DNA from 3 places in the Serratia sp. JSRIV002 genome. Region 2 is predicted to be linked to each of the others. Evidence: predicted binding sites of a transcription regulator. Region 2 holds the regulator's gene; each other region holds the start of a gene.
The links. Region 2 encodes PhoB, which activates phosphate uptake and scavenging genes when phosphate is short. Its sites were predicted from a motif close to CTGTCATAAAACTGNCNNAT; they were not measured.
Positions count from the first base shown of each region.

Region 1: a site for PhoB is predicted at 2,680-2,699, ahead of phnC (phosphonate ABC transporter ATP-binding protein). Genes of this name have one in related genera too.
Region 3: a site for PhoB is predicted at 2,763-2,782, ahead of ugpB (sn-glycerol-3-phosphate ABC transporter substrate-binding protein UgpB). Genes of this name have one in related genera too.

Region 1 covers NZ_CP074143.1:1,892,791-1,898,798, forward strand. Annotated here, with positions in the region: gene KGP26_RS08840 (zinc-binding alcohol dehydrogenase family protein) at 43-1,068, shown strand; gene KGP26_RS08845 (tagaturonate reductase) at 1,139-2,596, shown strand; gene phnC (phosphonate ABC transporter ATP-binding protein) at 2,765-3,598, shown strand; gene phnD (phosphonate ABC transporter substrate-binding protein) at 3,636-4,568, shown strand; gene phnE (phosphonate ABC transporter, permease protein PhnE) at 4,668-5,531, shown strand; gene phnE (phosphonate ABC transporter, permease protein PhnE) at 5,531-6,008, shown strand, end outside.
Region 2 covers NZ_CP074143.1:1,357,576-1,363,583, reverse strand. Annotated here, with positions in the region: gene KGP26_RS06200 (cobalamin-independent methionine synthase II family protein) at 1-776, opposite strand, end outside; gene KGP26_RS06195 (PstS family phosphate ABC transporter substrate-binding protein) at 965-1,903, opposite strand; gene phoR (phosphate regulon sensor histidine kinase PhoR) at 1,917-3,233, opposite strand; gene phoB (phosphate response regulator transcription factor PhoB) at 3,258-3,947, opposite strand; gene sbcD (exonuclease subunit SbcD) at 4,172-5,401, shown strand; gene sbcC (exonuclease subunit SbcC) at 5,398-6,008, shown strand, end outside.
Region 3 covers NZ_CP074143.1:361,439-367,446, forward strand. Annotated here, with positions in the region: gene livG (high-affinity branched-chain amino acid ABC transporter ATP-binding protein LivG) at 1-735, shown strand, start outside; gene livF (high-affinity branched-chain amino acid ABC transporter ATP-binding protein LivF) at 740-1,441, shown strand; gene KGP26_RS01585 (PLP-dependent aminotransferase family protein) at 1,509-2,696, shown strand; gene ugpB (sn-glycerol-3-phosphate ABC transporter substrate-binding protein UgpB) at 2,890-4,209, shown strand; gene ugpA (sn-glycerol-3-phosphate ABC transporter permease UgpA) at 4,325-5,212, shown strand; gene ugpE (sn-glycerol-3-phosphate ABC transporter permease UgpE) at 5,209-6,008, shown strand, end outside.

The DNA of each region.
Region 1 (6,008 bases), 540 kb from region 2:
CTTTTTGCGGGATAACAGCGCCACATCACAGGAGGAGGGATTATGACCACAATGAATACGCTAGTTTGTCTGGAGCCGACCCGGCTGGTTTACCAACAAAGGCCGATACCGCAGCCTGCGCCGGATGAAGCGGTGCTCAAAATACTGACGGTAGGCATTTGCGGTACCGATATCCACGCCTGGTCTGGTCAACAACCGTTCTTCAGCTACCCGCGGGTGCTGGGGCATGAAATATGCGGCGAGATTGTCAGCGTCGGTAGCCAGGTTGGTGAATTGCGCGTCGGCCAGCGTGTGGCGGTGATCCCTTATGTCTCCTGTCATCACTGCGGAGCATGCACCAGCGGCAGGCCCAATTGCTGTGAAAATATCTCGGTGATTGGCGTGCATCAAGACGGCGGCTTTAGCGAGTTTTTAAGCGTGCCGGTGAACAACCTGCTGGCCGTGGATGATGTTGAGCCCCAAGCGGCGGCGCTGATTGAACCATTCTCCATCAGTGCTCACGCCGTACGCCGAGCGGCCATCGAGCAGGGCGATCATCTATTGGTGGTAGGAGCAGGGCCGATTGGCCTGGGGGTTGCGGCTATCGCCAAGGCGGACGGGGCAACCGTGATCGTGGCCGATACCAGCGCAGAGCGCCGAAGCCATGTGGAAAACATGCTTGGGCTAACCACGTTAGATCCGTCAGACGCCGGGTTTGACTCTGCCTTAAGAGCCCAATTCTCCGGCATGCTGGCGGCAAAAATCATTGATGCCACCGGCAATCAGCATGCGATGAACCATAGCGTCAACCTGATCCGCCATGGCGGCAGCATTACGTTTGTCGGCCTGTTCAAGGGCGATCTGCAGTTCTCCGATCCGGAATTCCATAAAAAGGAAACCACCATGATGGGGAGCCGCAATGCCACCAAAGAAGACTTTATCAAGGTTGGGCGCTTAATGGCCGCCGGAAAAATCACTGCCGGGATGATGCTTTCCCATCAATTCGAGTTTTCCACGCTGGCAGATATTTATGAAGCGGAAGTCATTAATAATAAACAGCTGATTAAAGGCGTGATTCATTTTAACTAACTCGATGACTCCCCAGATCTTGCCGAGAGTAATATGCAGCCTGGGGGATCGCCGGATGCAAGGAACAATAATGAAACAACTCAATCGTAGTGAATTTCCTGGTGCGCAATATCCCGATCGCATTATCCAGTTTGGTGAAGGTAATTTCCTGCGCGCCTTTGTCGATTGGCAAATCGACCTGCTAAACCAGCATACCGGGCTGAATGCCGGCGTGGTGGTGGTGCGGCCAATCGACAGCCAGCAGCCACCTTCGCTCAATACTCAGGATGGCCTTTACACCACCATTATCCGTGGGTTGAACGAGCAGGGGGAGGCGGTTTGCGAGCCGCGCCTGATCCGCTCGGTCAATCGGGAAATCAACGTTTACCACCAGTACGACAGCTATCTGGCGTTGGCTCGGGATCCGGCGATCCGCTTCATATTCTCCAACACCACCGAAGCGGGGATCGGTTATTTACCGGACGATAAGTTCACCGACGCTCCTGCTGCCAGTTTCCCGGCCAAGCTGACACGGCTGCTGTTTGAGCGTTTCAGGCATTTTGACGGTGCTACAGACAAGGGCTGGGTATTGCTGCCGTGTGAGCTGATCGACTACAACGGCGAAGCGCTGAAAGAGTACGTATTGCGCTACGCGCAGCAATGGCAGTTACCGCAGGCCTTTACCGATTGGCTGAACGATTGCAACACCTTCTGCTCAACGCTGGTCGATCGTATCGTCACGGGCTACCCACGCGATGAAGTAGAACAGTGGCAACGGCAGTTGGGATATCAAGATAGCTTCCTCGACACGGCGGAACATTTCTATCTGTTTGTGATCCAGGGCCCACAGTGGCTGGCGCAAGAGCTGCATCTGGATAAGTTGGATCTGAATGTCCACATCGTCGATGACATCAAACCTTATAAAGAACGCAAGGTAGCGATCCTTAACGGGGCACATACGGCGCTGGTGCCGGTGGCGTTCCTGGCCGGTTTGAATACCGTGGGCGAGGCCATGAGCGACGAGCAGATCGGCGGCTATGTGGCACGCACCATTGCCGAAGAGATTATGCCGGTGCTCGATCTGCCGCAGGAAGAGTTACGGCCATTTGCCGAAGCGGTACAGAACCGTTTCCGTAACCCGTTTATTCAGCACCAGTTGCTGTCGATTGCGCTGAACGGCATGACCAAATTCCGCACGCGTATTTTGCCGCAGTTACTGGCAGGCCAACAGAAAAATGCCGCGCTGCCGAAACGACTGACCTTTGCCTTGGCCGCGTTGTTGGCCTTCTATCGTGGCGAACGACAGGCGGGTAGCTATGCATTACAGGATGATGCCCATTGGCTGACGAGGTTCGCAACGTTGTGGGCTGGAGTAGAACATCACGATATGACGCTCGCGGCGTTGGTAGAAAACGTGCTGGCCGATGAGGCGCACTGGGGGCAAAATCTCAACGCCGTTCCTGGGCTGACTGTTGCCGTGACCACCGATTTGCAAGCCATTCTTGACCACGGGATGCGTGCGGCATTGAGCGAAGTAGAACGCCGATAAAAATTAATCGGCTCGCAGTAGAAGCGAGTACCCGCTTATTTTAATCCTGCGAATCACGGGAAATGGCGTTGAACGTCATTTCCCGGCCATAAAACCATCATCTGCGTGTCATACAGTTATTCGTTAATAGGTGCCCATAAGATTAGCCACTGAAATCAGAGAAATCATATGGCGCAGGCACTGTTAAAACTGGCACCGACCGACTATCCAGGGCAGCAACCCATCCCGTTACGCAAGGTATTGGCGGTAAAAGGCTTGGGTAAGGCTTACCAATCTCAACAACGTGTCCTCGACGACATCAATTTTGATCTGCACGCAGGGGAGTTTGTGGCAGTGATTGGCCGCTCCGGGGCCGGTAAATCTACCCTGTTGCATACGCTTAACGGCACCATCCCTTCCAGCTGCGGCGAGATGCTGCATTTTGAGGACGATGGGGTGGCACAGGATATCGCACAACTCTCGGCCCGCCAGATGCGCCAGTGGCGCGCCCGCTGTGGCATGATCTTCCAGGATTTTTGCCTGGTCCCCCGGTTGGATGTGATCACCAACGTGCTGCTAGGCCGCCTCAGCCACACCTCGACGCTGAAATCCTTCTTCAAAGTGTTCGATGATGCTGACCGTGCGCGGGCAATCGAGCTGCTGCAATGGCTGAATATGCTGCCGCATGCGCTGCAACGTGCCGAGAACCTGTCCGGTGGGCAAATGCAGCGTGTCGCCATCTGCCGTGCGCTGATGCAAAACCCCAAAATTCTGCTGGCCGATGAGCCGGTCGCCTCGCTCGATCCGAAAAACACCCGCCGCATTATGGATGCGCTACAGAAAGTCAGCGAGAACGATATCGCGGTGATGGTGAACCTGCACTCGGTCGAACTGGTGAGGGAATACTGCACCCGGGTGATTGGTATCGCCCAGGGCAAAATCATTTTCGACGGCCACCCGTCGCAGCTTAACGAACGTATTTTGCAGCAACTGTATGGCGAAGAAGCCAATCAGATCCATTAATCACTTGAACGTCACCTTTACACACAGGGCATGCGCAATGAAAAAAGTATTCACACTGACCACCATGATGGCCGGCGTAATGATGGTATTTAATGCAGGTGCAGCGGATGCGCCGAAAGAGTTGAACCTGGGGATCCTGGGTGGGCAGAACGCCACTCAACAGATTGGCGATAACCAGTGTGTGAAAGATTTTCTCGATAAAGAGCTGAACGTTGACACCAAGCTGCGTAACTCTTCCGACTACTCTGGCGTGATCCAGGGCCTGCTCGGGGGCAAGATCGATCTGGTGTTGAGCATGTCGCCGTCGTCGTTTGCTTCGGTGTATATCAAGGATCCCAAGGCCGTCGATCTGGTGGGGATCGCGGTGGATGATACCGATCAGTCACGCGGATATCACTCGGTGGTGGTGGTGAAAGCCGACAGCCCTTACAAAAAGCTGGAAGACCTGAAAGGGAAATCCTTCGGCTTTGCGGATCCGGATTCGACCTCCGGTTTCCTGGTGCCAAACCAGGTGTTCAAGAAGCAGTTTGGCGGCACGCCGGATAACAAATACAACGACTTCTTCTCCAGCGTCACTTTCTCCGGTGGTCATGAGCAGGACGTACTCGGCGTGTTGAACGGCCAGTTTGAAGGTGCGGTCACCTGGGCCTCGATGATTGGCGATTACAACACCGGCTATACCAGCGGAGCCTTCAACCGCATGATCCGTATGGATCATCCGGATTTGATGAAGCAGATCCGCATTATCTGGCAGTCGCCGCTGATCCCGAATGGCCCGATCCTGGTGAGCAACTCCCTGCCTGCGGATTTCAAAGCCAAGGTGGTTACCGCCATCAAGAAGCTGGATACCGACAACCATCAGTGCTTTATCAAGGCGATGGGCGGCAAGCAGCACATTGGCGACGTCAAGCTGGCGGAATACCAGACCATTATCGATATGAAGCGTGAGCTGACCAAGGGCGACCGCTAAGGCGGCTTGCTTCCCGGCCCCTCACCCCAACCCTCTCCCTGTGGGAGAGGGTTGGGGTGAGGGGCCTATTTATCCAGCCATAAAATATTGGAAGCGATTTTGAATAGAGACTTCGCACACTACTACCAACGGATCCGCAGTAAGCAGAAGCGTGAAACCTTGCTCTGGTCGCTCGGGCTGGTAGCGCTTTATCTTGGCGCAGGCAATATTGCCGAGTTCAACCTGCATACCGTCTGGATGTCGATCCCCCATTTCTTTGACTATCTGGCAGAAACCATCCCGGTACTGCACTGGCCGCTGCTGTTCGCCGACGGCCATACCGAAGGCTCCTTCGCCTATTGGGGCTACCGGTTGCATATCCAATTACCGCTGATTTGGGAAACCTTACAGCTGGCGCTGGCGGCCACCATCCTCTCCGTGCTGGTGGCGGGCGGGCTGGCCTTTCTGGCGGCCAATAATACCCACAGCCCGGCGACGCTGCGCTTTGCCATTCGTACGCTGGTGGCGTTCTTGCGCACCATGCCGGAGCTGGCCTGGGCGGTGATGTTTGTGATGGCGTTTGGCATCGGTGCCATTCCCGGTTTTATGGCGCTGGCGCTGCACACCATCGGCAGCCTGACCAAGCTGTTTTATGAATCGATCGAAACCGCCTCCAACAAGCCGGTGCGCGGGCTGGCCGCCTGTGGGGCCACGCCGTTACAGCGCATGCGTTTCGGCCTGTGGCCGCAGGTCAAACCGATCTTCCTGTCCTACAGCTTTATGCGGCTGGAAATCAACTTTCGCCAGTCAACCATCCTCGGCCTGGTCGGGGCGGGCGGAATAGGTCAGGAACTGATGACCAATATCAAACTCGACCGTTACGATCAGGTCAGCATGACGCTGCTGCTGATTATCGTGGTGGTCTCGCTGCTGGATTACGCCTCCGGTGAATTACGTAAACGCGTTGTCGAGGGGAAAGCCTAATGTCCGTTCAGCCGATCTCTACCACCAATTTGCAGCAGCTCAAGCAGCAGAACCCGGAAATCTTCTCACGCCAAGGGCGCTATCTACGCACCCTCGGCATGATTACCGTAGCGATTGTGTTGTATTACGTTTTCTTCTTCCTGGTGTTTGGCATTTCCTGGCCGCAGTTTGCCAACGGTTGCCAACAGATTAGCCGCTACTTTATGCGCATGTTTGTCTGGCACGACTTTGCCAACTGGCCGTTTGGCTATTATTTCCAACAGATCTTTATCACCCTGGCGATCGTGTTTGCTGGCACCATTACGGCAACGCTGCTGGCTTTACCGCTGTCGTTTCTTGCCGCGCGCAACGTGATGTCCTCGCCTGTTCTACGGCCAATTGCGACGCTGGTACGCCGTCTGCTGGATATTCTGCGGGGCATCGATATGGCCATCTGGGGTCTGATTTTCGTGCGTGCCGTCGGTATGGGGCCGCTGG
Region 2 (6,008 bases):
GCTACTGGCTCGTAACCGCCTTCCGAGATCCAGGTGGAACGGAAGTTACCACGACAAACGTGCAGACCAATGGTCAAATCATCCGGTTTTCCGGCAATGGCTTTATTCAGCACCTCTGCGTAGGTTCGGGCCAATTGCTCAGGATCTTCACCCCGCTCACGGATCTGGCGCTTCTGATCGTCGGAGCACAGATAGGCCCAGACAGTATCGTCAAGCTGCAGGTAGCGGCAGCCAGCTTCGTAAAAGGCTTTGATCGCATCGCGGTAGGTTTGTGCCAGATCGTCAAAGTAGCTATCCAGATCCGGATAAACCAGCGGGTCGATCGCCTTACGGCCACCACGGAAATGCAGCACGCTCGGGCTCGGGATGGTCATCTTCGGTACAGCATCACCGGCTACGCTTTTCAGAAAACGGAAATCCTCCAGCATCGGATGGTTGCTAAAACCCAGTTTGCCGGTCACCTTGATGCTGCGGGCTTTGGTTTGCACGCCGTTAAACTGAATGCCCTGCTCCACGTCGTAGCCTTCTACACCATCAAGCCCTTCAAGGAAGTCGAAGTGCCACCAGGCGCGACGGAACTCGCCATCTGTCACGACCTGTAAGCCTATCTCTTGCTGTTTGCCAACAATATGGCGGATTTGCTCGTTTTCTACTGCGCGCAACTGAGCCGCATCGATCTCACCATTCTGGAACTGCTGACGGGCCGTTTTCAACGCCGCAGGGCGCAACAGGCTACCGACAACGTCGGCGTGAAAGGCATGGCTGGCTTTGGACATGTTCTGCTCCGATGATGCACTGAGGGCTTACCGCCGTCAGTTCCAATCATTGACAAGTTGAATTATTACGCCGGGTTACAAATGGACATCCAGACGTCTACACTGCTTGAGTGCATCCTTTCATGTCACCGGTCACCCGGCAATGGAGAAATTTTCATTGGTGTTGAATTAAATTCAAGTTGGCCGGACTACTCCAACCCCAATAGAGCGCGGGTTTTGCGCAGCGTATCTGGCGGCAACGGCAGATAGCCGTCGTGATTTACCAGATCCTGTCCCTGCGCAGACAGTACACGGTCGAGGAATGCCGCCGTCAGGGGCTCCAGCGGCTGGTTGGGAGCTTTGTTGATGTAGATATACAGATAGCGCGCCAACGGATAGCTACCGTTACGCACGTTGGTTTCGCTAGGTTCAATATAACGGTCACCCGTTTCTGCCAGGGGCAACAGCCGCACCCCGCTGGCACGAAAACCAATGCTGGCATAGCCAATGCCGTTTAACGATCCGGCCACCGCCTGCACCACCGAGGCCGACCCCGGCAGTTCATTCACCCGCGCCATAAAATCACCACCGCATAACGCACGCAGCTTGAAATACCCATAGGTACCCGAGGCGGAGTTGCGGCCAAAACGTTGCAAGGCACGCTGCTGCCAGCCGCCCTGCAGCCCCAGCTCTCCCCAGCGATTAATCGGCGTGTTTTCCCCGCAGCGGCGGGTAGCGGAAAAGATTTGATCCAGCTGTTGCAGATTCAACCCACGTAACGGATTGTCCTGATGCACCAGCACCACCAGCGCATCAACCGCGACCGGCACCGCCAGCGGAGCATAGCCATAGCGGTGCTCAAATGCCGACACCTCCGCCGCCTTCATTGGCCTGCTCATTGGCCCAAGCTGCGCCGCTCCTGCCGCCAATGCGGTGGGTGCCGTCGAGGAACCGGCAGCCTGCAGTTGCAGGTTCACGTTGGGATAGTGTCGGCTGAAATCCTGCCCCCACAGCGCCATCAGGTTGGCCAAGGTGTCGGAACCTACGCTAGACAGGTTACCGGAAAGCATGCCGTCCGGAGCAGCCACGGCCCCGCGGCCAACCGACAGCAGCAGGCAAAGCAGCAAAGCTTGGGTAAATCGATTCATGGCGGGCTACCTGTTAATTTTTCACCGCATTCTCTGCTAAAGACGCGGGAACAATCAACCGGTTAGGCAAGGTAAAGATAAAACGGGTGCCGATGCCTGGCTCGCTGAGGATCTCCAGCCGTGAATCATGATGGCTGAGCGCATGCTTCACGATCGCCAACCCGAGCCCACTGCCGCCGGTCTGGCGCGAACGTGCTTTATCCACGCGATAGAAACGCTCGGTCAGGCGTGGGATATGCTCGGCACCGATGCCCGGCCCGTTATCGCTGACCTGGAACTGAGCCCCGTGCGGCGTCTGCTGCCAGCTCACTTCGATGTTGGTACCCGCCGGAGTATGGTTGACAGCGTTGTACACCAGATTGGAAACCGCGCTGCGCAGCTGATCCTCATTACCGAACACCTGCAGATTTTCATTCACCCGGAAATTGATCTGGTGATTACCACTGCTGAGCGACTGCGCCTCACGCTGCAATACCCGCAGCATTAACGGAATATCAACCTTCTCGTTCATATCCACGTTTGGCGCGGCCTCTATCCTGGAAAGCGTGAGCAACTGCTTTACCAACCCATCCATGCGTTTGGTCTGCTCTTGCATGGTGCCCAAGGCTTTGCCACGCAGCGAACCATCCAGCTCTTCATCGCTCATCATCTCCAGATAGCCTTGCAGCACCGTTAGCGGCGTACGCAGCTCATGACTGACGTTGGCAAAGAAGTTGCGTCTGGCCCCCTCCAGTTGACGCATCTGGGTCACATCACGGGCCACCATTAGCAATTGGCCTTCGGAGTACGGCATGATACGGAATTCGACAAAGTGCTCGTTATTCAGCTGTAGCGTCAGCGGCCGGGTAAATTCTTGCTGTTGCAGATAATGACTGAATTCCGGATAGCGCAGCAGGTTGAGAATGTGTTGGCCGTTATCTTCCGGCCAGCGAAAGCCCAGCAGATGCTGTGCCAGGCCGTTACACCAGAAGATATTGCCCTCAACGGTGGTCATCACCACCGCATCCGGTAAGGATTCGGCCCCACTACGGAAGCGTTTGATCAACAGCGCCAGCTCACGGCGGCGGCGACGGTTACGCTGCTGCATCTGGTACAGGCCATAGAACAACGGCTCCCAGCTCCAGCGGCCCGGCGGCGGCGTCATGCTGCGGTCCACCCACAGCCAGTGGGAAAGTTTGAGTTGGTTATAGAAGTTCCAGGCCAGCGCAGCCAGCACCGAAACCAACAGCAGCCAGGGCAGATAACCGAAAATCAGCCCCAGCAATAAGGCGGGCAGGCAAAAAAGGGCCAGCTCCAGCGCCAGCCTCTTCCACGATAAACGTTCTAGCACGGTAACCTCTCCAGCGCAGTGCGATCAGTAGCGCGTTGAGAACCGATAACCGGTGCCGCGAACGGTTTGAACCATCTTGTCATGACCACTGGTCTCCAGCGCCTTACGCAGCCGGCGGATATGCACATCAACGGTGCGGTCTTCCACATAAACGTTAGTGCCCCAGACGTGATTAAGCAACTGTTCGCGGCTATAAACACGCTCCGGATGAGTCATAAAGAAGTGCAGCAGCTTGAACTCGGTCGGCCCCATCTCCAGCGCCTGCTCATTGGCCATCACCCGGTGTGAGGAAGGATCCAGGCTTAGCCCCTGCATTTCAATCACTTCTTCTACTGCCATTGGTGAAATACGGCGCATTACCGCCTTGATACGTGCCACCAGCTCCTTGGGGGAGAAAGGTTTGGTGATGTAATCATCCGCCCCAACTTCCAGGCCACGTACCCGATCTTCTTCTTCACCGCGCGCGGTCAGCATCATTACCGGGATATCCCGGGTCATCGCCTCACGCTTCATATGCTTGATAAACTGAATGCCGGAACCTCCCGGTAACATCCAGTCCAGTAACACCAAATCAGGGAACGGCTCAGACAGGCGCGTGACGGCACTGTCATAATCCTCGGCTTCCAACGGTTGGTAACCATTCTGTTCCAACACAAAGCACACCATCTCACGGATCGGCGCTTCGTCTTCCACCACCAGTATGCGTCTTGCCATCGTCAATCCTGCCAATGTGTTAGCGATCTCAGTTGATTGCGGTCGCCATTATGCGTCAGTTTTGTGACACTTTTATGAAAAAATAGCCCGTTCGAACGCAGTAAGCATAGCGATTATTTCTGACGGCAAACAAAAATCATTCGGCTCTCTACTTGATTGAGCCACGACAGGAGAGATCCCCCCCTTTATAATCGTCGCCATTATGTTGTCGCCCTGGGAGTTTTATGCGCCTGATCCATACCTCCGACTGGCATTTGGGCCAGTACTTTTTCACCAAAAGCCGCGCCGCCGAGCATCAGGCCTTTTTAGGTTGGCTGATCGAACAGGTGGAACAGCAGCGGGTGGACGCGCTGATCGTCGCAGGCGATTTGTTCGATACCGGCTCTCCGCCAAGCTACGCACGCGAGCTGTACAACCGCTTTGTGGTGGAGCTGCAACGCACCGGCTGCCAGCTGGTGGTGCTGGGCGGCAACCACGACTCCGTAGCCACGCTGAATGAATCGCGTGAGCTGCTTTCCTGCCTGAACACCACCGTGATTGCCAACGCGCAAAGCGAGCTTGAGCAGCAAATTGTGGTGCTCAACCAGCTTGATGGCCAACCTGGTGCGGTGCTCTGCGCCATTCCGTTCCTGCGCCCACGAGATCTGCTCACCAGCCGCGCCGGTGAGTCTGGCAACCAAAAGCAGCAGGCCCTGCAAGAAGCCATCGCCGAACATTACCAAAACCTGTATCAGGCAGCTTGTGCGCGCCGCGATGCGTTGGGTTTGCCACTGCCGATCGTCGCCACTGGCCATTTAACCACCGTGGGCGTCACCACCTCGGATTCGGTGCGGGATATCTATATCGGCACGCTGGACGCTTTCCCGGCTCAAGCGTTCCCTCCTGCCGATTACATTGCGTTGGGGCATATCCATCGTGCGCAGAACGTCGCCAAATCCGAGCATATCCGTTACAGCGGCTCGCCAATCCCACTGAGCTTTGACGAGTTAGGCAAAGCCAAAAGCGTGTTTATGGTCGATTTTGCCGACGGAGCATTGCAACAGATCACGCCACTGGAGATCCCCACCTTCCAGCCCATGCAGCTGATCAAAGGTGATTTGCAGCAAATCGAGGCCCAATTACAGCAGTTTGCCGATTATCAGGGCGAACTTCCGGTTTGGCTGGATATCGAAGTGGCCACCCAGGATTACCTCAGCGATATTCAGCGCCGCATCCAACAGTTGGCGGAAGATTTACCGGTTGAAGTGGTGCTGCTGCGACGCAGTAAAGAGCAACGTAGCCAGACCATTGCTCAGCAGGATAAAGAAACCTTGAATGAATTAAGCGTGGGCGAAGTCTTCGAGCGCCGGTTGGCGTTGGAAGCCGAGATGGCCGAACCGCGCCAACAACAGATGCGGCAGATGTTCCAGCAGGTGGTAGAAACCTTGCATCACCATGAGGAGCCATCAGCATGAAGATCCTGAGCCTAAGGCTGAAAAACCTGAACTCGCTACAGGGCGAGTGGAAAATCGACTTCACGGCGGAACCCTTCGCCAGCAACGGCCTGTTTGCCATTACCGGCCCCACCGGAGCGGGTAAAACCACCCTGCTGGACGCCATCTGCCTGGCCCTCTATCACCAGACACCACGCCTGGAAGTCAGTGCCAGCCAGAATGAATTGATGACCCGCCACACCGCCGAATCGCTGGCCGAAGTGGAGTTTGAGGTCAAAGGCATCGGCTATCGCGCCTTCTGGAGCCAACGCCGGGCGAAAAACGATCCGGACGGCAACCTGCAGGCACCCAAGGTGGAGCTGGCACTGCGGGCAGACGGCAAAATCCTGGCGGATAAAATTTCCGATAAAAAAGAGCTGATTGCCGCGATCACCGGGCTGGATTTTGGCCGCTTCACCAAATCGATGATGCTGTCGCAGGGCCAGTTCGCCGCCTTCCTGAACGCCAAGGCCAACGAACGTGCCGAACTGTTGGAAGAACTGACCGGCACCGAGATTTATGGACGGCTATCGGCACAGGTATTCGAACAGCACAAACAGGCGAAAAGCGATCTGGACGCTTTGCACCA
Region 3 (6,008 bases), 1.0 Mb from region 2:
CTTTCGATGCGTTTTGGTGGTTTGCTGGCGGTAAACAACGTCGCGCTGGAACTGAATCAAGGTGAGATTGTTTCGTTGATTGGCCCGAACGGCGCAGGCAAGACCACGGTGTTCAACTGCCTGACCGGGTTCTATCGCCCGACCAGTGGCACCATCAAACTGCGCGATCGCCATCTGGAAGGGCTTTCCGGCCAGACCATTGCCCGCATGGGTGTGGTGCGCACCTTCCAGCACGTGCGGCTGTTCCGCGAAATGACGGTGATTGAAAACCTGCTGGTGGCCCAACATCAGCATCTGAAAAGCGGCGTGTTTGCCGGTTTGCTGAAAACCCCGGCGTTCCGCCGTGCAGAAGCCGATGCGCTTGAGCGTGCGGCAGTGTGGCTGGAGCGTGTGGGCCTGTTGGAGATGGCTAACCGTTCGGCGGGTAATCTGGCCTATGGCCAGCAGCGTCGGCTGGAGATCGCCCGTTGCATGGTAACGCGCCCGGAACTATTGATGCTGGATGAACCGGCGGCGGGCCTGAACCCGAAAGAAACCGATGAGCTGGATCATCTGATCGTCGAGCTGCGTGACCAGCACCAGGTGTCGGTGCTGTTGATTGAGCACGATATGAAACTGGTGATGGGGATTTCCGATCGCATCTACGTGGTGAATCAGGGAACGCCGTTGGCGCAAGGCTCACCGGCAGAAATCCGCAATAACCCGGACGTGATCCGGGCCTATCTGGGCGAATAAGCATATGTTGTCATTTAATCAGGTTTCCGCCCATTACGGCAAAATTCAGGCGCTGCACCAGGTCAGCCTGAACATTCAACAGGGGGAGATTGTCACCCTGATCGGCGCCAACGGTGCCGGTAAAACCACCCTGCTCGGCACGCTATGCGGCGACCCAAGGGCCAGTGAAGGGTCCATCACCTTGATGGATCAGGATATCACCCAGTGGCAGACAGCGCGCATCATGCGCGAGGCCGTGGCGATCGTACCGGAAGGGCGGCGGGTGTTCTCACGCATGACGGTGGAAGAGAACCTGGCGATGGGCGGTTTTTTTGCCGACCGCGAGCAGTATCACCAACGCATTGAGCGGGTGTTTACCCTGTTTCCACGCCTGCTGGAACGCCGCAGCCAGCGCTCTGGCACCATGTCCGGTGGTGAGCAGCAGATGCTGGCGATTGGCCGTGCGCTGATGAGCCAGCCAAAGTTACTGCTGTTGGACGAGCCTTCACTCGGGCTGGCCCCCATCATCATCCAGCAGATTTTCGATATCATCCAGCAGCTGCGCGAAGAGGGGATGACCATCTTCCTGGTGGAACAAAACGCCAACCAGGCGCTAAAACTGGCGGATCGTGGTTATGTGCTGGAAAACGGCCGCGTGGTGTTGGAAGATACGGGGGCCGCATTATTAGCAAACGAAGCAGTGCGGTCAGCATACCTGGGTGGTTAAACCATGGGTAATTGACATAGGGCGCACTGAGTGGCGCCCCTATTCTTAACGATTACGAGAACAAGCAATGAAGACAGAAGGACTACTCGCACAGCGCATCGTAAAGGTCAAAAGCTCGGCAATCCGCGAATTGCTCAAGCACAGCAAAATGGAAAACGTCATTTCGCTGGCGGGTGGCATTCCCTCTGATGCACTGTTTGACTTCGAAGGATTGAGCATTGCTACCCAGCAGGCTATTACCGAACAACCGAAAAGCGCGTTCCAATATGGGCTGACTGAAGGCAGCGAACTGCTGCGTGAAGGCATCTGTACCCTATGCGCAAAGCGTGGCGTTAATGCCAAGCCGGAAGATATCGTGGTGACCGCAGGCTCCCAGCAGGCGTTAGATCTGGTGATGCGTGCGGTGATTAACCCTGGTGATGTGTTTGTGGTAGAGCGCCCGACCTATCTGGCGGCGCTGCAAACGCTGGAACTGGCGGAAGCCAACGTCATGTCCGTTTCTTCTGACAGCGACGGCATGGTGGTGGATGAGCTGGCTGAACTGCTGAAAACCCAGAAGATCAAAGGGGTGTACGTGGTGCCGAACTTCGGCAACCCAAGCGGCCTGACCCTGAGCGCCGCACGCCGTGAGCAGTTGGTGAAATTGGCGGTGGAGCATAACTTCCTGATTATCGAGGATGACCCGTACGGCGAGCTGCGCTTCACCGAAGAGCGTAATGCTACGCTGTATCAGGTTTCGCAGCAGGTGCTGGGCCATACCGAAAACATTATCTACACCTCCACCTTCTCCAAGATCCTGGCTCCGGGCCTGCGCCTGGGTTGGGCCATCTTGCCACCGTTCCTGTTGCATAAAGTGGCGATCATCAAGCAGGCGGCGGATCTGCATGCTAGCGCGCTGTCGCAGAGCATCGTCGAATGTTACCTGGGGCTGGATCGTTTACCGGCGCAGATCGAAAAGATCCGCGCGGCCTACAAGCACAAAGGTGAGATCCTGGCCGGGCTGGTGGAAAAAGAGCTGGGTGATGTGATCAGCTTTGATATGCCGAAAGGCGGCATGTTCCTGTGGGCGCGTTTCCGTCAGCAATTCGATGCCACCGAGTGGCTGAATACCACCCTGAAACAGGGCGTGGTGTTTGTGCCGGGAGAATACTTCTTCTCTGACAAACCGGATCGCTCAACCTTCCGCCTGTCGTTTGCCACGGCAACCGAACAACAGATGCAAGAGGCCGTCGCCCGCCTGCGTCGCTCGCTGTAATCTCTCTGCGGCGGTGGGGAGAATTCCCTACCGCCGACATCAAACCGCCATCTGCACTTCACCTCGCTGTCATCTAGCTGTCACGCCAGAGTTATTTTACTGTCATCCGCGCATGGCATGTTTAGCATCCGAACAAAAACTGTTTCTTTTCGCTCACGCGTTTTGATCACACCCGCTTTTTCAGGAGTTAGGCATGTTTGCTCACGCGATTAAAAAAACCACGTTGTGCGTTACCTTGGCCCTGGCGGTCAGCGGCCATGCAATAGCTGCCACCGAGATCCCCTTCTGGCATTCGATGGAAGGGGAACTGGGCACCGAAGTGGATTCTCTGGCGGACCGTTTCAACCAAACTCACAGCGATGTGAAGATCGTCCCGGTTTATAAAGGCAACTACGAACAGAGCCTGGCGGCGGGCATTGCTGCTTACCGTTCCGGCAAGGCACCGGCGATCCTGCAAGTCTATGAAGTGGGCACCGCCACCATGATGGCGAGCAAGGCGATCAAACCGGTGTATCAGGTGTTCCAGGAGTCGGGCGTCAAGTTCGACGAATCGGTGTTTGTGCCGACCGTGGCCGGTTACTACACCGATAACAAGAGCGGCCATCTGCTGTCCCAGCCTTTCAACAGCTCCACTCCGGTGCTGTATTACAACAAAGACGCCTTCAAGAAAGCGGGCTTGAACCCGGATCAGCCACCGAAAACCTGGCAGGAATTGGCGGCCGATGCCGCCAAACTGCGCGCGGCTGGCATGAAGTGCGGCTACACCAGCGGTTGGCTGGGGTGGATCCAACTGGAGAACTTCAGCGCCTGGCATGGCGTGCCGTTCGCCAGTGAAAACAACGGCTTTGGTGGCACCAGTGCCAAGCTGGAGTTCAACCAGCCGCTGCAGGTGAAGCATATTCAATTCCTGCAAGACATGAACAAGAAGGGCGACTTCACCTACTTCGGCCGCAAGGACGAACCTACCGAGAAGTTCTACAACGGCGACTGCGCCATGGCGACCGCCTCTTCCGGCTCGCTGGCCAGCATCCGCAAATACGCCAAGTTTGATTTCGGCGTGGGCATGATGCCTTACGATGCTGACGCCAAAAATGCACCGCAGAACGCCATTATCGGCGGGGCCAGCCTGTGGGTGATGAACGGCAAAGACGCGGCGACCTACAAAGGCGTGGCGGAGTTCCTGCAATATCTGGCCCAGCCTGAGATTGCCGCCGAATGGCATCAAAAGACCGGCTACCTGCCGATCACCACTGCCGCTTTTGATATGACCAAGCAACAGGGCTTCTACGACAAAAACCCAGGGGCCGATGTGGCCACCCGCCAGATGCTGAACAAGCCACCGTTGGCGTTCACCAAAGGGCTGCGTCTGGGCAATATGCCGCAGATCCGTACCGTGGTGGATGAAGAGCTGGAAAGCGTATGGACCGACAAGAAAACCCCGCAGCAGGCGCTGGATGCTGCAGTACAGCGCGGTGACGTGTTGCTGCGCCGCTTCGAGGCTTCCACCAAGTAAGCGTCAGATTGGGCGTTCTTTTGCCAAACGACATCGATCCACTCCCTCTCCCTTTGGGAGAGGGCTGGGGTGAGGGGCTTATACCCCCCCTCATCCCCATTTAACGGTTAACCCTATGTCATCATCCCGTCCCGGCTTCGGCTGTAGCTGGCTGCCCTATGTGTTGGTGCTGCCACAACTGCTGATCACCGTCGTGTTCTTCCTGTGGCCTGCCGGTCAGGCGCTGTGGTACTCGGTACAAAGCGTCGATCCGTTCGGCCTTTCCAGCCAGTTTGTCGGGTTGGACAACTTCACACAGCTGTTCCAGGACCCGTATTATCTGGACTCTTTCTACACCACGCTGTTGTTCAGCTTCCTGGTGGCCGGTGTTGGCCTGCTGGTATCGCTGTTCTTTGCCGCGCTGGTGGACTATGTGCTGCGCGGCAGCCGTTTCTATCAGACCTTGATGATCCTGCCCTATGCGGTTGCCCCTGCGGTAGCGGCGGTGCTGTGGATCTTCCTGTTCAGCCCCGGCATGGGCCTGATCACCCATGTGCTCGCCGGTTTCGGCTACGACTGGAACCATGCGCAAAACAGCGGACAGGCGATGTTCCTGGTGGTGTTGGCATCGGTGTGGCAGCAAATCAGCTATAACTTCCTGTTTTTCCTGGCCGCATTGCAATCCATCCCGCGTTCTTTGGTGGAAGCGGCGGCGATCGACGGGGCTGGCCCGGTGCGGCGTTTCTTCAACCTAGTGCTGCCGCTGATCACGCCGGTGAGCTTCTTCCTGCTGGTGGTCAACCTGGTGTATGCCTTCTTCGACACCTTCCCGGTGATCGACGCCGCTACCGGCGGTGGGCCGGTACAGTCGACCACCACGCTGGTGTACAAAATCTATCGTGAAGGCTTTGCTGGTCTGGATCTGTCCAGTTCGGCGGCGCAGTCGGTGGTGCTGATGCTGCTGGTGATTGGCCTGACGGTGATCCAGTTCCGCTTTGTCGAACGTAAGGTGCGCTACCAATGATTGAGAACCGACGCGGGCTGGATATCTTCAGCCATACGATGCTGATTGTTGGCGTGCTGGTGGTGCTGTTCCCGCTGTATGTGGCCTTTGTGGCCGCCACGCTGGACGATCAGCAGGTGTTCCAGGTGCCTATGACGCTGGTCCCCGGAGGGCACCTTTGGGACAACATCCGCCATATCTGGCAGGGCGGAGTGGGCACCCTCAAGGTGCCGTTCTCGATGCTGCTGCTCAACAGTGTGATCATGGCGCTGGCGATCACCTGCGGCAAGATCGTGGTCTCGGTGCTGTCCGCCTATGCCATCGTCTATTTCCGTTTTCCGCTGCGCAGCCTGTTCTTCTGGCTGATCTTCATGACGCTGATGCTGCCGGTCGAGGTGCGTATCTTCCCGACGGTGGAAGTGATCTCCAACCTCAACCTGCTGGATAGCTACACCGGACTCACGCTGCCGCTGATGGCATCGGCCACGGCCACCTTCCTGCTGCGTCAGTTCTTTATGACCCTGCCGGATGAGCTGCTGGAGGCCGCCCGTATCGACGGAGCCGGGCCGATGCGCTTCTTTTGGGACATCGTACTGCCGCTGTCGAAAACCAATCTGGCGGCGCTGTTTGTCATCACCTTTATTTACGGCTGGAATCAGTATCTTTGGCCGATCCTGGTCACCAGTGACGCCTCGATGAGCACGGCGGTGGCGGGGATCCGCAGCATGATTTCCACCTCCGGCGCGCCGACCCAGTGGAATCAGGTGATGGCGGCAATGATGTTGACTTTGATCCCGCCGTTGGCGGTGGTTCTTCT